Regions from separate parts of the Aquamicrobium lusatiense genome, predicted to be linked through region 3. Evidence: predicted binding sites of a transcription regulator. Region 3 holds the regulator's gene; each other region holds the start of a gene.
The links. The regulator PhoB, encoded in region 3, activates phosphate uptake and scavenging genes when phosphate is short. The targets are predictions, from matches to a motif close to TGTCATNNANCTGTCAT.

Region 1 (5,256 bases), 2.3 Mb from region 3:
TCTACGCAATCGGCGGAACCATTCTCAACCAGACAGGGCAGGCGATCGAGGTGGTGGTCATCTTCATGACCGTTTATCTCAGCATCAGCATCATTACCTCGATCTTCATGAACTGGTTCAATACCAAAATGGCCCTGAAGGAGAGGTGAGCTATGCAGGAACATGACATATCCTGGGTGCGCACCGAAATGGCTCTGGCCGAAACTGCGCCCCGTTCGCAGGTGGGTGCGGCAGCGTGGCTGCGCAAGAACCTGTTCGCTACTCCGATTGACTCGGTTCTCACCGTGCTTGCCCTACTGGTTGTGGCTTCGCTTCTGCCGCGGGCGCTCGACTGGCTGTTCTTCGGAGCGGTGTGGACAGGCGCTGACCGCACAGCCTGCCTGACCACCGAGCAGGGCGGCCAGCTTCCGGCCGGATGGTCCGGCGCGTGCTGGCCTTTTGTAAGCGGCCGCTTCGGCCAGTTCATGTTCGGCCGCTATCCCATGGACGAGCGGTGGCGCGTGATCCTCACCGGCATCATCTTCGTGGCGCTGCTGGCGCCGCTTCTGATACCGCGCGTACCCTACAAGAAGCTGAACGCCATATTGTTCTTCGGCGTGTTTCCGTTCGTAGCCTACTTCCTGCTGGTGGGCGGCGCTTTCGGCCTGCGTTATGTCGAAACCCCGATGTGGGGCGGCCTGATGGTGACGCTGGTCATTTCCTATGTCGGCATCGTCGTGTCACTACCACTTGGCATCATACTGGCACTCGGCCGGCGCTCTGAAATGCCGATCGTGAAGCTGCTTTCGGTGATTTTCATCGAAACCGTGCGTGGCGTGCCACTGGTCACCGTTCTGTTCATGGCCAGCTTCATGCTGCCCCTGTTCGTGCCGCCGGGCACCAGTTTCGACAAGCTCCTGAGGGCGCTGATCGGTGTCGCTCTGTTCGCCTCGGCCTATATGGCGGAGGTGGTCCGCGGCGGATTGCAGGCCATCCCCAAGGGGCAATATGAAGGCGCGGATTCGCTCGGTCTCGGCTACTGGCCGAAGATGGGGCTGATCATCATGCCGCAGGCGCTGACGCTGGTCATACCCGGCATCGTCAACACCTTCATCGGCATGTTCAAGGATACGACCCTGGTGCTGATCATTTCGATGTTCGATCTGCTCGGCGTCGTGAAGCAGAACATTTCGGGTGATCCCACATGGGCGACCCCGCAGACGGCAAAGACCGGCTACATTTTTGCAGCCGCAATCTTCTGGGTGTTCTGTTTCGGCATGTCGCGCTATTCTCAGTATATGGAACGCCGGCTCGATACCGGTCACAAACGCTAGGCAAGAGGAATGGCAAATGGCCACCGAAAACGCAGTCAGCGCTGAAGAGATCGAGGTCGACACCGGCAAGATGCAGGTTTCGGCGACGGAGGTCGCGATCGAGATCATCGGCATGCACAAGTGGTATGGCGAGTTTCATGTGCTGAAGGACATCAACCTGAAGGTGATGCGCGGCGAGCGCATCGTCATCTGCGGTCCCTCGGGCTCGGGCAAATCGACGATGATCCGCTGCATCAACCGGCTGGAGGAGCACCAGAAGGGCAAGATCATCGTCGATGGCAAGGAACTGACCAACGATCTGAAGAAGATCGACGAGGTGCGCCGCGACGTCGGCATGGTGTTCCAGCACTTCAACCTGTTCCCGCACCTGACCATTCTGGAAAACTGCACGCTGGCGCCGATTTGGGTTCGCAAGGTTCCGAAGAAGGAGGCCGAGGCGACGGCCATGCACTATCTGGAGCGGGTGAAGATCCCCGAGCAGGCGCACAAATATCCCGGCCAGCTCTCGGGCGGGCAGCAGCAGCGGGTGGCGATCGCGCGCTCGCTGTGCATGAAGCCGAAGATCATGCTGTTCGACGAGCCGACCTCGGCGCTGGACCCGGAGATGGTGAAGGAGGTTCTGGAAACCATGGTCGGGCTTGCCGAGGAAGGCATGACGATGCTGTGCGTGACGCATGAAATGGGCTTCGCGCGTCAGGTTGCGAACCGGGTGATCTTCATGGATCAGGGCCAGATCGTGGAGCAGAACACGCCGGTCGAGTTCTTCGACAACCCCCAGCACGAGCGCACCCGGCTGTTCCTCAGCCAGATCCTGCATTGAGGAAGACAAGCGCGGCATAGCAATTTTGCTAGGCCGCGCAGCTTCCGGAATCTGGAAACGAAGAGGGCGGCTGCTTGTTCAGCGCTCCTGCGGGAGCCGCCACCCATAAAGCCAGTCAAGATCGGTTGCGAGGCTTTGCGGAGAGCGCATCCTGAGCACAAGATTTCTCGCCAGAGCCACCGGCCCTGCTGCATTCCACGCCATTTTGTTCAGTGCGCCACGCCGCGCGACTTTAGACAGCCGCGCTTTACGTTGCTGTTCCCACAAGGATATCGCGCCTTGTTCACGGGTGTTGGGCTCAGCGATATATTGCGCCAGCAGGGCCGCATCTTCGATGGCCATGGCGGCACCTTGCGCCGCAAAGGGGGTGACGGCGTGCGCGGCATCCCCGATGAGTGCGATTCCCGGTGTGGTCCAGCTGGCCACAGGGTCAACCGTATGAAGCGGCCATGCCGTCCAATGCCCCGCCATTTCCACCAGACGCGCCAGAGCGGGTGAACTTCGCGCGACGGCATGCAGCAGAATCGACATTTCCGCCTGTACTGCCCAGCTTTGCGCGATATCCATCGCGGGCGTGAATGCGACCAGATTGATTTCTGCTCCGGCCCGCAAGGGGTATGCCACCAGATGAAAGCTGGCATGCACGAAAGTGGTGACACTGTCGCTGTCCGCAAGCTTGCGAAACGCTTCGCCGGCGGCGCTGTTGGTGTCTATGGTCGTGCGCCATGCGATCTGTCCGCTGAATCGGTTTCGGGCCGAGTGTTCGACAAACCGGCGGGAAGCGGACCAGACGCCATCGGCTCCGATCAGCAGCGGGCACTCTGCGGTGGTCGTGTTGCCTTCAGGGTCCCCGAAGCTTGCGATAACATGGCCCGGCGGTTCGCGCGAAACCTCCGCCAGTTTCATGCCCGTGTTGATTTCGATTTCCGGCCGTGAACGCGCCTCCGTCAGCAATGCTTGCTGAAGGTCGGCGCGGTGCGAAACGAGATAGGGCGCGTTCCAGCGCTGTTCAGCGAATTTCCCAAGCGGAACGCCGGCAAGTTCGCGCAACGTGTTGGCGTCTTTCAGTCGCACGGCCTGCGGCTGCACAGCGTGGGGGTGCAGATGCGGCAGAACGCCGAGATCTTTCAGAATGCGTGCGGCGTTTGGCGAAATCTGAAGCCCCGCGCCAAAGGCTTCCAGTTTGGGCGCTTGCTCGAAAACACGGCAGGCTATACCCCGGCGCGCGAGAGCAATCGCCATGGTAAGGCCGGCAATGCCGGCCCCGGCGATCACGATCGGGCTTTCGCCCCTGTATGCCATGATGGGTTCCGGCCGTTTGCCGCTCAGGCGGCCCGGTCGATATAGGCGCAGCCGGCGGGGATGGTTACGTCTGCAGCGAGGGCCGCATTGTAGCGGTACAGCGTCGAGCAGTAGGGGCAAACCTTCTCGTCATCCGCGCCCATGTCCAGAAACACATGCGGATGATCGTACGGAGAGGTCGCTCCCACGCACATGAATTCCTTGACGCCGATCTCGATCGCTGCGTGACCCTGATCGTTCTGGAAGTGGGGAATGATACCGCCAGCCATCATCGTCTCCTTCGAGCTGTTATCCAGCGTTTGGATCATAACAGGGTTCTTTGCAAGGCTTGTGAAATCAAACTGTCGTAAAACCCTGCCAGAGGATAATGTGAAACAATGTAGCCGGCTGGCGGTGTGACGGGTTTCACGCCGGCAGAGGCAGGAAAGCGGGGATATGAGCGGATTGAGGCCAAAACAGGCAGAGTTCACGACATCTGAGGTCGCGGCAACAGAGAGCGGCAACCCTGATCGTTTCGTCAATCGTGAGTTTTCGTGGTTGCAGTTCAACCGCCGCGTGCTTGAGGAGGCCCGCAACGAACGCCACCCGCTTCTCGAACGTGTCCGCTTCCTTTCCATATCCGCCGCAAATCTCGACGAGTTCTTCATGGTGCGTGTCGCGGGTCTGGCCGGGCAGGTGCGGCAGCGCATCAGCCTGAAAAGCCCGGACGGACGCACCCCGGAGCAGCAACTCGAACAGGTGTTGCGCGAAGTTGAGCGCCTGCAGGCTGACCAGCAGAAGGTGCTGGCGGAACTGATGGCACGTCTCGACGCGGAAGGCATCGAAACGGTCAGCGTTTCTGCGCTTGCCAAGGACGAAAAGGTCTGGCTGGAAGAGTATTTCCGCGAGCAGGTGTTTCCGGTTCTGACCCCGCTGTCGATCGACCCCGCGCACCCTTTTCCCTTCATCCCGAACCTTGGTTTCTCCATGGCGCTGCAGCTGCGCCATCTGCGGGAAGGCGAGGAAATGAGCGCGCTTCTGCGTCTGCCGCCGGCGTTGAAGCGCTATGTCCGCCTGCCTGATCGCAAGACCCGCATTCGGTTCGTTCCGCTTGAGGATGTGGTCGGTCTCTATATCGGACGCCTGTTCCCCGGTTACGAGGTCAAGGGTTCGGGCACCTTCCAGATCATCCGCGACAGTGACATCGAAGTCGAGGAAGAATCCGAAGATCTGGTGCGTCTGTTTGAGACCGCGCTGAAGCGCCGTCGGCGCGGCTCGGTCATCCGCATCGAGTTCGACAGCCGCATGCCGGAAAGCCTGCGTGAATTCGTGGCGGGAGAGCTTGGGGTTGCCGGCAACCGCGTCAGCGTCATCGAGGGGCCGCTGGCGCTCAGCCAGATTTCGGAGATTGTCTCCATTGCGCGCGACGACCTGAAATATACGCCCTACAATCCACGGTTTCCTGAGCGCATTCGCGAGCATGGCGGCGATTGCTTCGCGGCCATCCGTGAGAAGGATATCGTCGTCCACCACCCATATGAATCTTTCGATGTGGTGGTGCAGTTCCTGCGTCAGGCAGCGGTCGACCCCGAAGTCGTTGCAATCAAGCAGACGCTTTACAGAACCTCCAACGACAGCCCGATCGTGCGCGCGCTGATAGATGCGGCCGAGGCCGGAAAATCCGTGACCGCGCTTGTCGAGCTCAAGGCACGGTTCGATGAAGAGGCGAACATTCGCTGGGCTCGCGATCTGGAACGGGCCGGCGTGCAGGTCGTGTTCGGCTTTCTGGAGCTGAAGACGCACGCCAAGATGTCTTCCGTGGTGCGGCGCGAGGATGGCAAG
Region 2 (5,256 bases), 300 kb from region 3:
CATTTCCGGCATCACCCGCGAGGTCGCATCCGCCATCGCCTTCGCCGCCGGCGAGATCGACGGCCCGCTGATGCTCACCGGCCATTCCGCCGGCGGCCATCTCGTGTCGCGCATGGCAAGCGCCAGTGCGCCAATGCCGGAAGCCGTACAGGCCCGCATCCGCCATGTCGTGTCGATCTCCGGCGTGCACGACCTGCGACCGCTGATGCGCACCGGCATGAACGCAACGCTGCACATCTACGAGGCCGAGGCGCTGGCCGAGAGCCCCGCCCTGCTGCAGCCGCGCGAAGGCATCCGCCTCACCTGCTGGGTCGGCGCCGCGGAGCGAGCGGAATTCCTGCGCCAGAACGCGCTTCTGGCCAACATCTGGACCGGACTTGGCGCGCGCACCGCCGCCGTGGCGGAACCCGACCGGCATCACTTCAACGTTATCGACGGTCTTGCCGACCCCGATCATCCCCTGACCAGAACCCTGCTCGGCGACTAAAACGCCGCCTTGTTTTTCCGGCCGACCACCTCTGGTCTTTGTTTCTTCAAGATAACGATTGCATTTTTTTGCAATCATATTTATGCAAATATCAAGATGTGACCGGATGAACCATCCGGCAAGCCAGAGGAAACATCGCATGAGCCAGAAACCGGACGTCACTGCATTCTTCGATCCGCGCACATGGTCGGTGCAATATGTCGTGGCCGACCCGGCCACCGGCAAATGCGCCATCATCGACCCGGTCTATGACTACGATGAAAAGTCCGGGCAGACCGCCTCCACCAATGCCGACCGAATCCTGGATTTCGTGCAGGAAAAGGGCCTCACGGTCGAATGGATCCTCGACACTCACCCCCACGCCGACCATTTCTCGGCCGCGCACTATCTGAAGCAGAAGACCGGCGCCCCGACGGCCATCGGTGAAAAGGTGGTCGACGTCCAGAAGCTCTGGAAGGGTTTCTACAACTGGCCCGATTTCCCGGCCGACGGCTCGCAATGGGACCGGCTGTTTGCCGACGGCGACACCTTCATGATCGGCTCGATCCCCGCCCGCGTGATGTTCTCGCCCGGCCATACACTCGCTTCCATCACCTATGTGATTGGCGACGCGGCCTTCGTGCATGACACGCTGTTCATGCCCGACAGCGGCACGGCCCGCGCCGATTTCCCCGGAGGCAGCGCTGCGGCCCTGTGGGCGTCGATCCAGGCGATCCTCGCTTTGCCAGACGACACGCGCATCTTCACCGGCCACGACTACCAGCCGGGCGGGCGTGAACCGCTGTGGGAATCGACCGTGGCCGAGCAGAAGGCGAAAAACAGCCACATGTCGAAATATCTGACAGAGGCCGACTATGTCGCCGCCCGCGAGGCGCGCGACGCCACCCTGCCGATGCCGAAGCTGATCCTGCACGCCCTGCAGGTGAACACCAATGGCGGCCGGCTTCCCGGGCCGGAAGCCAACGGCACCCGCTACCTGAAGATCCCGCTCGACCTGCTCAAGGGCGCACCATGGGGGTGAACCGGACATGACCACATCGGAAAAGCTGTCCTGCGAGGCCGCCAATCTTCGCGCCAATGTCGACGAGGCGTCCGCCTTCCTGAAGAAGGTGTCCAACCCGGATCGCCTGATGGTGTGCTGCGCGCTGGTCGATGGCGAGCATTCGGTTCGCGAGCTGGAGGACCTGCTCGGCATCCGCCAGCCGGGCCTGTCGCAGCAGCTCGCCGAATTGCGCGAGGCCGGCCTCGTTGCCAGCCGCAAGGAGGGCAAGCAGGTTTTCTACCGGCTTGCCGACCCCCGCATCGCGACCTTCATCCACACCATGCATGCCCTGTTCTGCAAATAGGGCAGTGACCGCTTCACAGGAGAAAACTCCATGACCGCCAATATCGGAACCCCGGAGCGCATCGTCAGGATCGTCGCCGGTGTCCTGCTCGTTGCCCTGCCCTTCATGTCCGGCTGGGCCTTCTTTGAAAGCGCACTGTGGACGTGGCTGTCGGTCATCGTCGGCCTTGTCCTCGTCATCACCGGCATCCTGCGCTTCTGTCCCGCCTACTGCATGCTGGGCTGCTCCACCAACGGAAAGGCCTGCAGGAGATGACCGAATTCACGCCTTTGACGTCGCTCGCCGGTGGTGCGCTGATCGGTCTGGCCGCCGTGCTGCTCATGGCGCTGCATGGCCGGATCGCCGGAATATCGGGCATCATCGGCGGAATCCTGCCGCCAGCGGCCGCCGACTGGGGCTGGCGCGCTGCCTTCCTTGCCGGGGCGATCGCCGCACCTGCACTCATCATCGCGCTGACCGGCCATGACATCGCCTTTGCCAGCACCACGCCGACATTCTGGCTGATCGTCAGCGGCCTGATCGTCGGTGTGGGCGTCACCCTCGGTTCCGGCTGCACCTCGGGTCACGGCGTGTGCGGCATGGCGCGCCTGTCCGTGCGCTCCATCGCCGCCACGCTGACCTTCATGGCAACGACCGGCATCACCGTCTATGTCGTGCGTCACATCGTGGGAGGGCTGTGATGTCGCGCATGATCACCGCCCTGCTGATCGGCCTCGTGTTCGGAACCGGCATCGCGCTTTCCGGCATGATCAATCCGGCCAAGGTGCTGAATTTCTTCGATGTCGCGGGGACATGGGATCCCTCGCTCGCCTTCGTAATGGGCGGCGCACTGATCGTCACGGCCATCGGCTACCGGCTGGTGCTGAAAAACCCGGCGCCACTGCTCGATACAGCTTTCCACCTGCCGGCCCGCAAAGACATCGATCTGCCGCTGCTGGCAGGCGCCGGCTTGTTCGGCGTCGGCTGGGGCATCGCCGGTTTCTGCCCCGGCGGTTCGATCCCGGCGCTCGGACTGGGCCAACCCGCCGCACTGATCTTCGTCGCCTCAATGGTTTGCGGCATTGCCGTCACCCGGCTGATCCGCCGCTGAAACCGCAACAAAAAAGCGCGGGTCAGGCCCGCGCTTTTTCTAAATGACTATAAGGCGAGGCTTATTCCTCGTCGTCCTCTTCCGGCTCCACGCCCTTGAGCGCCGAGAGCTTGGCGAACACGGCATCCGCGTCCAGCTCCGCATCCTCGTCGCGCGGTGCATCGGCCTGCGGGTCCAGGCGCTCGGTGAGGGAAGCCGGCAGCAGCGTATCACCGGTGGGCTGAACCTCGCGGTTGCGGGAAGCGCGCTGCACCTCGATGTCGAGGTCGATCTGCGAGGTCAGCCCCAGCGTCACCGGATCCATCGGCACCAGATTTGCTGCATTCCAGTGGCTGCGGTTGCGGATCTGCTCGATGGTCGACTTGGTGGTTCCGACCAGACGCGAAATCTGCGCGTCCTTCAGCTCGGGATGGTTGCGCACCAGCCACAGGATCGCATTGGGACGATCCTGACGCTTGGACAGCGGCGTGTAGCGCGGGCCCTTGCGCTTGGTCTCGGGCACCCGCACCTTCGGCTCGGAAAGCTTCAGGCGATGGTTCTGGTCCTGCTCGCCGCGCGCGATCTCCTCGCGGCTGAGCTGGCCGGTGATCACCGGGTCCATGCCCTTGATGCCCTGCGCCGATTCGCCATCCGCGATCGCCTTCACCTCAAGCGGATGCAGGCCGCAGAACTGGGCGATCTGGTCGAAGGAAAGCGCGGTGTTGTCGACCAGCCAGACGGCGGTCGCCTTCGGCATGAGAAGCGTATTTGCCATCGAATAAAATCCTCTCGTTCGCCCGCGTCCCGTTACGCGGGCGGTGGTTTTACAAGCCACCGAAAAAGGGAAAATCCGCTTTCCTATAACCGCGTTCGTGCCCGAGAGCAAGAAAATCCCGGCCGAAAGAAGCACGCTCCGGAACGTCATGCTTGTGTCGCGAAACCGTCATCGGGCTGAAATACCGATGGCACAAAGGGAATGCGCATTCTTCTCATGAGGGAAAGAGATCCCATGCGCACCCGTTCGTCACTCGTCGCGGCCATGGCCGCACTTGCCGCATCCGTTTCCCTGCCGGCTCACGCCGATCAGGTCTTCAACCGCATCGCCACGTTCCCGGTCGCCTCCAACCTGCCCGAAGGCACCGATCCGGCCACGGCGACATCCTCCGAGATCATCACCGCCACCGAAGACGGCAACACGCTCGTCTATTCCGACAGCCCGCTGGGCGCAATCGGCTTCATCGACATCACCGACCCGAAAGCCCCGAAGGCCGGCGGCATCGTAAGGATCGACGGCGAGCCCACCTCCGTCGCCGTCATCGGCAACAGGGTTCTGGCCGGCGTCAACACCTCGAAGAGCTACACCGAGCCTTCCGGAAACCTGACGGTCATCGACATCGCCTCGAAGACGATCGAAGCATCCTGCGATCTCGGCGGCCAGCCGGATTCGGTAGCGGTGAGCAAGGATGGCCGCTTCCTCGCCGTCGCCATCGAGAACGAGCGCGACGAGGACCTCAACGACGGCGAGATCCCGCAGCTTCCCGCCGGCAACCTTAAGATCGTCTCGCTGAAGGATGGCGCGCCCGACTGCGCCACCATCCGCACCGTCGACCTGAACGGCCTTGCCGAGATCGCTCCGGAAGATGCGGAACCTGAATTCGTCGACTTCAATGAGGCCGGCGAGATCGCCGTGACCCTGCAGGAGAACAACCACATCGCCATCGTCAATGCCGAAACGGGCGAGATCGTCTCGCATTTTTCGGCCGGATCGGTGTCGCTCGAAAACGTCGACACCAAGAAGGACGGCAGGCTCTCCTTCACGAGCAAGGTCGAGAATGCTCCGCGCGAGCCCGACGCCGTGCAATGGCTCGACAATGACCGCCTCGTCATCGCCAATGAGGGCGACTACAAGGGTGGCTCGCGCGGCTTCACCATCTTCTCGAAGACCGGCGAAGTGCTCTACGAATCCGGCCCTTCATTCGAATACATCGCGGCGCAGCTCGGCCATTACCCCGAGCACCGCAACAAGAAGGGCATCGAACCCGAGGGCATGGAGGTCGGCACCTATGGCGACCAGAAGCTGATCTTCGTCGGCGCCGAGCGCGCCTCGCTGGTCGGCGTCTATGAGGACACCGGCGCGGAGCCGAAATTCCTTCAGGCGCTGCCCTCCGGCATCGGCCCGGAAGGCCTGCTGGCGCTTCCCGCCCGCAACCTCTTCGTCACCGCCAACGAAACCGATCTGGTCGAGGATGGCGGCGCCCGCTCGCATGTGATGATCTTCGAGCGAGCCGAAGGCCAGCCGATCTACCCGATGATCCGGTCCGACACCGACGCCAACGGCCTGCCGATCGGCTGGG
Region 3 (5,256 bases):
CGGCTTCAGCTTGAACACCTCGCGGGCCTGCATGCGGCCCACTTCCTTGTTGTCGAAGGTGAGATAGAAAACGTCACTATTCTCGATCAGGCGGTCATAGCCGACGACCGGAATGCCCTCGTCGAGCGCCTTCTGAACGGCCGGGCCGATGGCCGAGGCATCCTGTGCCAGAATGATGAGCGCATTGGCGCCCTGGCTGATCAGGCTTTCGACGTCGGTGAGCTGCTTAGAGGCGGACGATTGCGCGTCAGCCGATATGTACTTGTCGCCCGCCGCCTCGATCGCGGCCTTCATCGCCGCTTCGTCGGTCTTCCAGCGCTCTTCCTGGAAATTCGACCAGGACACGCCGATGACCTTGTCCTTCGCCTGTGCGGCGAGGGGAAGCGTCAGAGACAAGGCGACACCTGCCAGAATGGCAGCCGTAAAATTCCTCATGATTTCCTCCCTGCGCCCATGGGCGCGACGTTGTGACCCGCAAACAAGCCATGCCGGTGAACAAGCCGGGCGAGAACTTTTTTTCGAGCCTCGAAAAAATGTGGCGCAACGACCTGACCGTGTCAACGGATTTTCTGACCAACCGTGAATTATTTCGAAACCCGAATTAAATAATGACAGCCTTCGCCGCTTCTGACAAAGTTCACTGCCTGCTATGCAGCGTCGGCACGCAGGGAGGAAGAGTACAGGTAATGACTGTTGGAATGCGGCACGACGATCTGCGCCGGCGCAACCGCGCCATGGTCATTGCGGCCGCGCGGCGTGGCGGACAGGTTTCCCGCACCGAAATCACGACTATCACGGGTCTCAGCCATTCCACCATCTCCGCTATTTCCGCCGACCTGATCGCCGAGGGCATTCTGGCCGAGGCCCGACAGGATGATGCCCCTGCCCTCAGACGCGGAAGGCCCCAGATCGGGCTCGAACTCGACCCCGCAGCAGCCAGCGTGGTAACGCTGATGCTGTCCCTCAACAGCCTCTCCGCCGTCCGGCTCGATTATTCGGGAGCTGTTCTGGACGAAGAGCAGTTGCGGCTCGACACGCGCGCCCTCTCCCGCGAGGCACTGATCGGCGAATGCGTGGCAGTGCTTCAACGATGCCTTGCTCACCCCGCAGCAAAGGCTGGCCCGCCATTGCGTATCGTCTTTGCCGTTCAGGGCATTACTGACGCGGAAGCGCGTTCCATGCTGTGGTCTCCGATCACCCCGCACACGGACATCCCCTTCGCCGACATTCTGGAAGCGGAATTCTCTGTTCCCGTAACGGTGGAGAACGACTGCAACATGATGGCCGAGGCGCTGCGCTGGCGCGATCCGGCCCGCTATCGCGACGATTTCATCGCCATATTGCTCTCGCACGGCATCGGCATGGGGCTGGTGCTCAAGGGCGAGATGTTCACCGGCACCCATTCCTCGGGCGTCGAATTCGGACACATGGTCCATAGGCCGGACGGGGCGCTGTGCCGTTGCGGGCGGCGCGGCTGCATCGAAGCCTATGCAGGAAGCTACGCCATCTGGCGCAGCGCCGCCGGCCATGACCAGAACGAGGAGCCCCGGGGCGATATCGGGGAAGCGGAGATGCGGGCGCTGGCGGAAGCGGCCCGGGACCATGAAGGACGCGAGCGCGAGGCGTTCCGCATCGCAGGCGAAGCGCTCGGCTTCGGCCTTGGCAGCCTGTTTGCGCTCATCGACCCTGCCCCGGTGGCATTGGTCGGCCTCAATGCAGCCGCCTTCGACCTGATCGAACCGTCCCTGCGCGATGCCATCGCACGCACTGCCGGCGGCCAGCATTCCGGCTCGATCAGCTTCAGCATCGAGCCGGACCAGATCGCCCTGCTGCGCGAAGGCTGCGCCATGCGCGCGCTGACTTATGTCGATGACCGGATTTTTGCCGGCGGGCGGTCCCTGCAGGACGGCCCGGCCGCGCGTCACTCTTCCCTGCCCGTCACTCTTCCCTGATCGCGTAGCCTGAACCGCGAACGGTGCGGATCACGTCGGGCATGCGGCCGGTGTTGACGGCCTTGCGCAGCCGCCCGACATGCACGTCGACAGTACGCTCGTCGATGTAGATCGTCTCGCCCCAGACATTGTCCAGCAACTGTCCGCGCGAGAAGACGCGGCCGGGATGCTGCATCATGAATTCGAGCAGGCGGAACTCGGTCGGCCCCAGCCGGATCTCGCTCTTCTTGCGATAGACGCGGTGCTGTTCGCGGTCGAGCACGATGTCGCCCACCTTGAGCACAGAGGACAGCACTTCCGGCTTGGCGCGGCGCAGAAGCGCCTTCACGCGCGCCACCAGCTCGGGCATGGAGAAGGGCTTGACCAGATAGTCGTCGGCGCCGGTGGAAAGGCCGCGCACCCGGTCGCTTTCCTCCCCGCGCGCCGTCAGCATGATGATGGGCAGCCGTTCGGTCTGCTCGCGCATGCGCAGGCGCCGGCACAGTTCGATGCCGGAGATCGCCGGAACCATCCAGTCGAGCACCAGAAGGTCCGGCACGTTTTCCTGCAGCCGCAACTCGGCCTCGTCACCGCGCGTGACGATCTCGACCTGATAGCCTTCGGCTTCGAGGTTGTAGCGCAGAAGCACGCCCAACGGCTCTTCGTCCTCAACCACCATGATGCGGGGTGCAATCATGCTTCGTCTCCTCGATCCTGCTTCAAACCGCAGGTGCCGGTATGCCAGTCTCGTCCTGCTTGGGACGATGAGCCGGCAACTGCTCGCCGGTCAGCACATAATAGGCATTTTCGGCAATATTGGTCACGTGGTCGCCAATGCGCTCCAGGTTCTTCGCACAGAAAAGCAGATGCGTGCAGGCCGTGATGTTGCGCGCGTCCTCCATCATGTAGGTCAGCAGTTCGCGGAACACAGAGGTGTATTTGACGTCGACCAGCTCGTCTTCGTCGCGCAGCCGCACCAGCCCTTCCGGGTTGCGCGCGCCATATTCGTCGATGACGCCCTGAACCTGCTCAAGAACCAGTTCGGACATGTCTTCGATGGAGCGGGCGAAAGCGCGCGGCACGCTCGACTGACCGACCGCATCGACGCGCTTGGCGATGTTCTTGGCCAGATCGCCGATGCGTTCGAGATCGCCGGCCATGCGGATCGCGCCCACGATGGCACGCAGGTCCTGCGCCATCGGCTGGCGCTTGCCGATCAGTGTGATGGCGCGGTCGTCCAGACGACGCTGCAACTCGTCCATCACCGCATCCTCGGAGATGACGCGCTGGGCCAGCGCAGTGTCCGGTACGATCAGGCTCTGCGTCGCCTCATCGACCATAGACCCGGCAAGGCTGACCATGTCACGCACCAGCCCTTCGATCTCGCCAAGATCGTCGTCGAAGGCGGTCACCGTATGAGCACCCATTATACGTTCCTCGTCTGTTGGAATGGCCGCAGTAACACTCAGCCGAACCGGCCGGTGATGTAGTCCTGCGTGCGCTTGTCGTCGGGGTTGGTGAACATCTTCTCGGTCGGGCCTTCCTCAACGAGATTGCCGAGATGGAACATGGCCGTGCGCTGCGAGACGCGCGCCGCCTGCTGCATGGAGTGGGTGACGATGACGATGGTGTAGTTCTCGCGCAGCTCGTCGATCAGTTCCTCGACGCGTGCGGTGGCGATCGGATCGAGCGCCGAGCAGGGCTCGTCCATCAGGATCACTTCAGGCGACACGGCGATGGCGCGCGCAATGCACAGGCGCTGCTGCTGACCGCCGGAAAGACCGGTGCCGGCATCATGCAGGCGGTCCTTGACCTCGTTGAAGAGGCCGGCGCGCTTCAGGCTCGATTCCACGATCGCATCCATGTCGGCCTTGCTGCGGGCAAGGCCGTGAATGCGCGGGCCATAGGCAACGTTCTCATAGATCGATTTCGGGAACGGGTTCGGTTTCTGGAACACCATGCCCACGCGCGACCGCAGTTCCACCACGTCGATGTCGCGGTCGTAGATGTCCTCGCCGTCGAGCGTGATCTTGCCCACGACCCGCGCATTGTCGATGGTGTCGTTCATGCGGTTCAGGCAGCGCAGGAAGGTGGACTTGCCGCAGCCCGAGGGACCGATCAGCGCCGTCACCTGATTCTGGCGGACCAGAAGATCCACATCGAACAGGGCCTGCTTGTCACCATAGAAGACGCCGACCTTCTCGCCCCGCATCTTGATGGGTTCGTTGACGGCGGCCACCTTGGCGTTCACGGCATTTTCCAGAGTTGCTTCGCTCATAATGTTCACGATCTTTGTTCCTTAATTACCAGCGCCGTTCGAAGCGCCGGCGCAGCAGGATCGCGGCCAGGTTCATCGCGGCAAGGAAAAGCAGGAGGATGATGATGGCGCCGGAAGTGCGTTCCACGAAGGCACGTTCGGCTTCGTTCGCCCACATGTAGATCTGCACGGGCAGCGCGGTGGCAGGGTCCATCGGCGTGGCGGGATAGTCGGCCACGAAGGCCACCATGCCGATGAGCAGCAGCGGAGCGGTCTCGCCCAGCGCCTGCGCCAGACCTATGATGGTTCCGGTGAGGATACCGGGGGCTGCAAGCGGCAGGACGTGGTGGAACACGGTCTGCATCTTCGAGGCGCCGACACCCAGCGCGCCGGAGCGGATCGAAGGCGGCACCGCCTTGAGGGCCGCGCGGGTGGCGATGATGATCGTCGGCAGCGTCATCAGCGTCAGCACGAGACCGCCGACCAGCGAGGCCGATCGCGGCAATCCCATGAAGTTCACGAACACCGCAAGGCCCAGCAGACCGAACACGATGGAGGGCACGGCCGCCAGATTGTTGATGTTGACCTCGATCAGGTCGGTCCAGCGGTTCTTCGGTGCAAACTCCTCCAGATAGATGGAGGCCGCCACGCCGATCGGCAGCGCCAGCACCAGAACGATCAGCATCATGTAGACCGAGCCGATCAGCGCTACGCCCATGCCGGCGGTTTCCGGCCGGCTGGAAGCGCCGAAGGTGAACAGGCCGCGGTTGAAACGCTCGACCATGGCGCCGTCGGCGGTCAGGGTCTTCATCCAGGCGACCTGCTTGTCCTTGACCTTGCGGCGCGACTCGGGAACCGACATGTCGATCTGGCCCTTATGGGCGGAGTCGACGTCCGCGGCAGCCAGCACCCACACATTCTGCGTGGTGCCGATGACCGACGGATCGGCGATCACCATGTCACGGAGTTGCGTGCGCACACCCTGCGAGATCATGCCGGACAGGAGGCGCAGGTCAGCCCTGTTCTCCTCGGCTTCGACATCAAGCCCGAGCTTTGCGGCAAGAGCAT
Region 4 (5,256 bases), 2.5 Mb from region 3:
ATGCCGCCATTCACATGAATCGTCTGGCCGGTGACGTAGGCGGCCTCATTCGAGGCGAGATAAGCAACTGCGGAGGCGACTTCGTCGCCCGTTCCCATACGCCGGGCCGGGATGGCCGACATGATGGTCTCTTTCTGCTTGTCGTTGAGCTTGTCGGTCATCGCCGATTCGATGAAGCCCGGCGCAACGCAGTTGACCGTGATGTTGCGGGTTGCGATCTCCTGCGCCAGCGACTTGGAGAAGCCGATGATGCCCGCCTTCGAGGCGCAATAGTTGGCCTGGCCCGGATTTCCCGTAACGCCGACAACGGAGCTGATGTTGATGATGCGGCCATGGCGGCGGCGCATCATCGGATGGGTCAGCTCTCGGGTGAGGCGGAACACGGCCGACAGATTGACGTTGATGACGTCGTCCCAGTCTGCATCGCTCATGCGCACGAACAGGCCATCGCGGGTGATGCCGGCATTGTTGACGAGGATATCCACGCCTTCAAGTTCTGCTTCAGCTTTCTGGCCGAGTTCCTTGACCTCGCTGGCATCGGACAGGTTGGCCGGAAAGAGCTTTACGCGCTCGCCAAGCTCACTGGCCAGCGTTTCAAGTTTTTCGACGCGCGTGCCATGCAGGCCGACAACGGCGCCCTGCGCGTGAAGCACGCGCGCGATCGCTTCGCCGATTCCGCCTGTCGCACCCGTTACCAGCGCCTTGCGGCCTGTCAGATCAAACATTCCTGCCTCCATAAACGTCGCCAGCAGCGATCAGTCCGCGATCAGCCGAGGGCGGCAAGCGCCGCCTCGATATCGGCCGGCGTCCCGACGGAACTGACAGCGATATCGCGATTTATACGGCGCGCAAGCCCGGAAAGCACCTTTCCAGCGCCAATTTCATAGAGCGTGGTGACGCCATCGGCGCCAAACCACTCTACTGTTTCGCGCCAGCGCACCCTGCCCGTCACCTGCTCGACGAGGCGCGCAGTGATGAGATCAGCGTCGGTGGTGGGCTCCACGGAGACGTTCGACACCACCGGAACCACCGGGCCATGTCGTGCCACAGCCGCCAGCGCTTCGCGCATCGCATCCGCAGCCGGGCCCATCAATGCGCTGTGGAACGGCGCGGAAACCTGCAGCATCAGCGCGCGCTTCGCGCCCTTGGCCGTGCACAGCGCCGCTCCGCGCTCCACGGCCGCCTTGCTGCCCGAAATAACGAGCTGGCCACCGCCATTGTCATTGGCGATCTGGCAGACCTCATCTTGCGCGGCTTCCGTGCAGGCTGCTTCCACATCCGCCTGCTCCAGTCCGATAATGGCAGCCATGGCGCCTTCGCCCGCCGGCACGGCTGCCTGCATGGCATTGCCGCGAATGCGCAGCAGGCGCGCCGCATCGGCGATGGAAACGAAGCCGGCGGCGGCAAGCGCCGAATACTCGCCAAGCGAATGGCCGGCCACATAGGCGACCTTTTCCTTCAGCGAAAAGCCTTTTGATTCCAGCGCCCGCATGGCCGCAAGCGACACGGCCATCAGCGCCGGCTGGGCATTGGCTGTCAGGGTCAGCGTTTCTTCGGGTCCCTCGAAGATCAGCGCCGAAAGCTTCTCGCCCAGCGCCTCGTCCACTTCCTCGAACACCCTGCGCGCTTCGGGGTAGGCGTCGGCAAGTTCCTTGCCCATGCCCACGGCCTGACTGCCCTGCCCCGGGAACGTGAATGCTATTGCCATGATCAGCCTCGGTTTGTGCTCTTAATCCCGCGTGTGACGCATTGAAGCAAGGCAAGTCAAGCCCGCACCCTTTTTACCGGATTTTTGAAGCAGGAATGGCTCTTCATCCGACGGAGCGGGAAAAGGATCACATATCGTTAAAAACGAACACGATTCTTTCGTCGGCTATTCCCATTTTTGCCACACGCAATAGCTTTTCGTGACATATGCATGACAGTTCTATGACGCTGGCATTCAATGGGAAAGTTGTGAGTTGGTGAAACGCAAACCAGAATTTTCTGAACAGGCAGCACGCATGGATGCCATGGCGTCCGGCAGCAACCGTTCGGCGCTGAACGCGAGTGCCCGTCATGCGGTGCTGATGGTCCTTGCTTCAGCCCTGCTTGTTTTTGCCATCGAATGGATTTTCCGCGGCGATTTCGCAGGCGCGGTCGCCTTCTTTACGCAACCGTACAAGCCCGGCTGGACCACGGTTCTGGTGTTTGCGCTCCTTCTGCTCGGACTGGACGCCATTCTTGGCCGTGCCTGGCTCGGATTGCTGACCGTCGCGCCGGTAACGCTCACCCTTGCCTTCATCGGCTACCAGAAGTCGCTCTATCTTGGCGATCCGCTGTTTCCGACGGATATTCTCTTTGCCCGCCAGATCTTCGAGCTGCTGCCGCTTCTGGTCGGTGAACGGCCATGGACCGGCGTGGCGCTGGTTCTGGGGCTTGTTCTGACGATCACCGCCCTGCTCTATACGTGGCGTTATGTGCAGCGTCGCATACCGCGCATGAGCTACAGGGGCCGCGCCGCGCGCCTTTTGCTGGCTCTGCCGGCCCTCGCCTTCTTCGTCTCGCTGATGGACTATGCGACATTCTCCTGGACCCGCGACCGTCTCAGGATCATCCCGATGATGTGGGACCAGAAGGAAAACTACGCCAACAACGGCTTTACCCTCGCCTTCGCGCTCAATGTGCCGATGGCCCATGTCTCGGCCCCGGCCGGCTTCTCCGACAAGGCGATCGATTCGCTGCCAAAGCCTGCGGTCGACACCGCACTGCCGGTGGAACAGCCAGACATCATCATGGTGATGAGCGAATCGTTCTGGGATGCCGGCAAATTGCCCGGCGTCACCATCACGCCAGATCCGATTGCTTCCACCCGCGCGCTGCAATCGGGCGAAATGTTTTCGCCGGAATTCGGCGGCATGACCGCCAATGTGGAATTCGAGGCGCTGACAGGATTTTCCAACGCCTTCCTGCCGGCAGGCAGCATTCCCTACCAGCAATATGTGCGAAAGCCGCTGCCTTCCATGGCAACCTTCCTGCGCTCGGAAGGCTATCAGACACTGGCCATCCATCCCGGCACGGACTGGTTCTGGAACCGCTCCAATGTCTACAAGGCGTTCGGCTTCGACGAATTTCGCTCCGAAAAAACGATGGCGACCATAGCGAAGCGTGGCCCGCTTGTTTCCGACGAATCGATGACGGACGAGATCATCGCCGCGGCAGATGCAGCCGAAAGGCCTCTCTTCCTGTTTTCCGTGAGTCTCCAGAATCACGGCCCCTACGAGCCGAATCGCTACGGCAACGCCACGCATAGCGTTCAGGCTGAAACAAGCGACTGGGCGCGCGCGTCACTGGCGAGCTTTGCGGAAGGCGCAGCCGATTCCGACCGCGAGTTACAGCGCCTGATCGACTGGGCCCGCAAGCGCGACCGTCCGACGGTGATCGCCTTCTTCGGCGACCATCTGCCGCCCCTCGGCCCCGTTTACGTGGAAACCGGCTTCCTGAAGGCCAATGTAGCTCCGCGCCGGGACACGCCCGAGAACATGCGCCTCCACCGCTCGACTCCTCTGGTCATCTGGTCGAATCGCAACGGCAGCGTTGAAGATGTCGGTGGCGTCAGCCCCGCTTTTCTGCCCCTGCACGTCTTCAGGACTGCGGGGATAAGCCATCCTTACTACACGGGCTTTCTGGGCGATCTGCATCAGCGCTACAGCGTGGTGGAGCGCTCGCTGCTGCTCAGTGCAGATGGAGAGCCGACGCCCGACTGGGCGAGGCAGAAGCAGATCGATCCCTCGATCCGCGATTTCCGCTACCTCCAGTATGACATGATGTTCGGAAAGCACCGCGCGGCGCCGGACTTCTTCCCCGAAACGATTGGAGACGTCGTGGCGCATGCGAGCTGATCGTTGCGGGCTAGCTGACGGCTGCATAATCGAAAAACGAGCAGAGACTTGACATTCCGGGCACATCCGGTATGTGTCGCGCCAAGTTTCCGCTTCCGGGCGCCGCCCCGTATTGTTGCGGCTTAACCCCAGGAACATAAACGGACGAGCAACATGGCAAAAGCCGCGAACATCAAGATCAAGCTTCTTTCGACCGCCGACACCGGCTTCTTCTATGTGACCAGCAAGAACAGCCGCACCAAGACGGACAAGCTCTCGTTCCGCAAGTACGACCCGGTCGTCAAGAAGCACGTTGAATTCAAGGAAACGAAGATCAAGTAATCTTCGGATTTCTGCGAACAGAAAAAAGCCGCCCAACGGGCGGCTTTTTTTGTTGGCTACCCCTTCATCGCGCGACCTTGTATTTCATCCTTGCGAGCAGATAAAAAGCATCAGATTCTGACTGATGTTTTTATTCTTTTGCCGGGGGTATTGCCGCAATGCTGATCCGCCTCACCTATATATCGACCTTTAATGCCAACATCACCGAGGCAGACATAGACGAGCTGACCGGGAAGGCGGCTGAGTTCAACAAGCGACACGGCATCAGCGGCATTCTGGCCGTGGAAGGCGAGCGGGTGTGCCAGATACTGGAAGGCCCGCGGCCTGAGGTTCAAACCCTGTTTGAATCCATCCGGCGCGACCCGCGCCATTCCGGCATCGTCGAGCTCGACGTGAGCGAGATAGACCAGCCTCACTTTGAGGCATGGGGCATGGTGCGCCGTCCGATGGTGGACATCGTTACGCTGGCATTTTCACTGTAGACGAACAAGCTGCTTTGCCGAAGGGGACTGCGCCGGGAAACCGGGGGCCGGTCGACTATGGCAGCGGTACGAGGAGGCCACTATTACCAAGGCCGACCGGCCAACCCCACGGAACCCAGGAGATGCGGCGGACCTGAGAAACATGGGGTATCTCTGAGGCGTAACCAGAAACTGCCTGCTACACCATTTCCGCAACGTCGCGCACGAAACCGCGAAAATCAACCATTTCTTAACCCAGAGAATCGAAAGCGCTGGATTAAGGTAAACTCTCAGCAGTCGCCGCCTTGACGAATCCCTCCGCAGAGATGCTCACGCCGCCTTGGCGACGACGCGGTTGCGACCGTTCTTCTTTGCCTCATAGAGAGCAAGATCAGCCCGCTTCAGAAGCGCCGCAACGCTGTCGTCCTGCCTTTTGACCGACGAAACGCCGACGCTGATGGTGATCTCGACCGGGTTGCCCTGCCTGCCGACCGAGAAGGGCGTTCTTGCGATTTCCGCACGTATGCGTTCGGCCACCTTGGCAGCTACGGCGCCTTCCGTGTCGGGCATGACAATAACGAACTCCTCACCGC

Region 1: HNR59_RS11155 (RNA degradosome polyphosphate kinase) is a predicted target of PhoB. The motif match lies at 3,767-3,783, and genes of this name have one in related genera.
Region 2: HNR59_RS01910 (esterase-like activity of phytase family protein) is a predicted target of PhoB. The motif match lies at 3,833-3,849, and genes of this name have one in related genera.
Region 4: HNR59_RS12205 (LTA synthase family protein) is a predicted target of PhoB. The motif match lies at 1,919-1,935, and genes of this name have one in related genera.

The regions. Positions count from the first base shown of each region.
Region 1 covers NZ_JACHEU010000001.1:2,315,691-2,320,946, forward strand. Annotated here, with positions in the region: gene HNR59_RS11130 (ABC transporter permease subunit) at 1-149, shown strand, start outside; gene HNR59_RS11135 (amino acid ABC transporter permease) at 153-1,313, shown strand; gene HNR59_RS11140 (amino acid ABC transporter ATP-binding protein) at 1,330-2,133, shown strand; gene HNR59_RS11145 (FAD-dependent monooxygenase) at 2,212-3,435, opposite strand; gene HNR59_RS11150 (zinc-finger domain-containing protein) at 3,459-3,704, opposite strand; gene HNR59_RS11155 (RNA degradosome polyphosphate kinase) at 3,871-5,256, shown strand, end outside.
Region 2 covers NZ_JACHEU010000001.1:365,534-370,789, forward strand. Annotated here, with positions in the region: gene HNR59_RS01875 (alpha/beta hydrolase) at 1-487, shown strand, start outside; gene HNR59_RS01880 (MBL fold metallo-hydrolase) at 627-1,508, shown strand; gene HNR59_RS01885 (ArsR/SmtB family transcription factor) at 1,516-1,833, shown strand; gene HNR59_RS01890 (YgaP family membrane protein) at 1,864-2,088, shown strand; gene HNR59_RS01895 (YeeE/YedE family protein) at 2,085-2,513, shown strand; gene HNR59_RS01900 (DUF6691 family protein) at 2,513-2,923, shown strand; gene HNR59_RS01905 (DUF1013 domain-containing protein) at 2,985-3,677, opposite strand; gene HNR59_RS01910 (esterase-like activity of phytase family protein) at 3,912-5,256, shown strand, end outside.
Region 3 covers NZ_JACHEU010000001.1:64,033-69,288, forward strand. Annotated here, with positions in the region: gene xylF (D-xylose ABC transporter substrate-binding protein) at 1-435, opposite strand, end outside; gene HNR59_RS00390 (ROK family protein) at 687-1,952, shown strand; gene phoB (phosphate regulon transcriptional regulator PhoB) at 1,939-2,628, opposite strand; gene phoU (phosphate signaling complex protein PhoU) at 2,651-3,358, opposite strand; gene pstB (phosphate ABC transporter ATP-binding protein PstB) at 3,397-4,218, opposite strand; gene pstA (phosphate ABC transporter permease PstA) at 4,235-5,256, opposite strand, start outside.
Region 4 covers NZ_JACHEU010000001.1:2,537,743-2,542,998, forward strand. Annotated here, with positions in the region: gene fabG (3-oxoacyl-[acyl-carrier-protein] reductase) at 1-725, opposite strand, end outside; gene fabD (ACP S-malonyltransferase) at 767-1,708, opposite strand; gene HNR59_RS12205 (LTA synthase family protein) at 2,013-3,881, shown strand; gene rpmG (50S ribosomal protein L33) at 4,035-4,202, shown strand; gene HNR59_RS12215 (BLUF domain-containing protein) at 4,361-4,684, shown strand; gene HNR59_RS12220 (PleD family two-component system response regulator) at 4,994-5,256, opposite strand, start outside.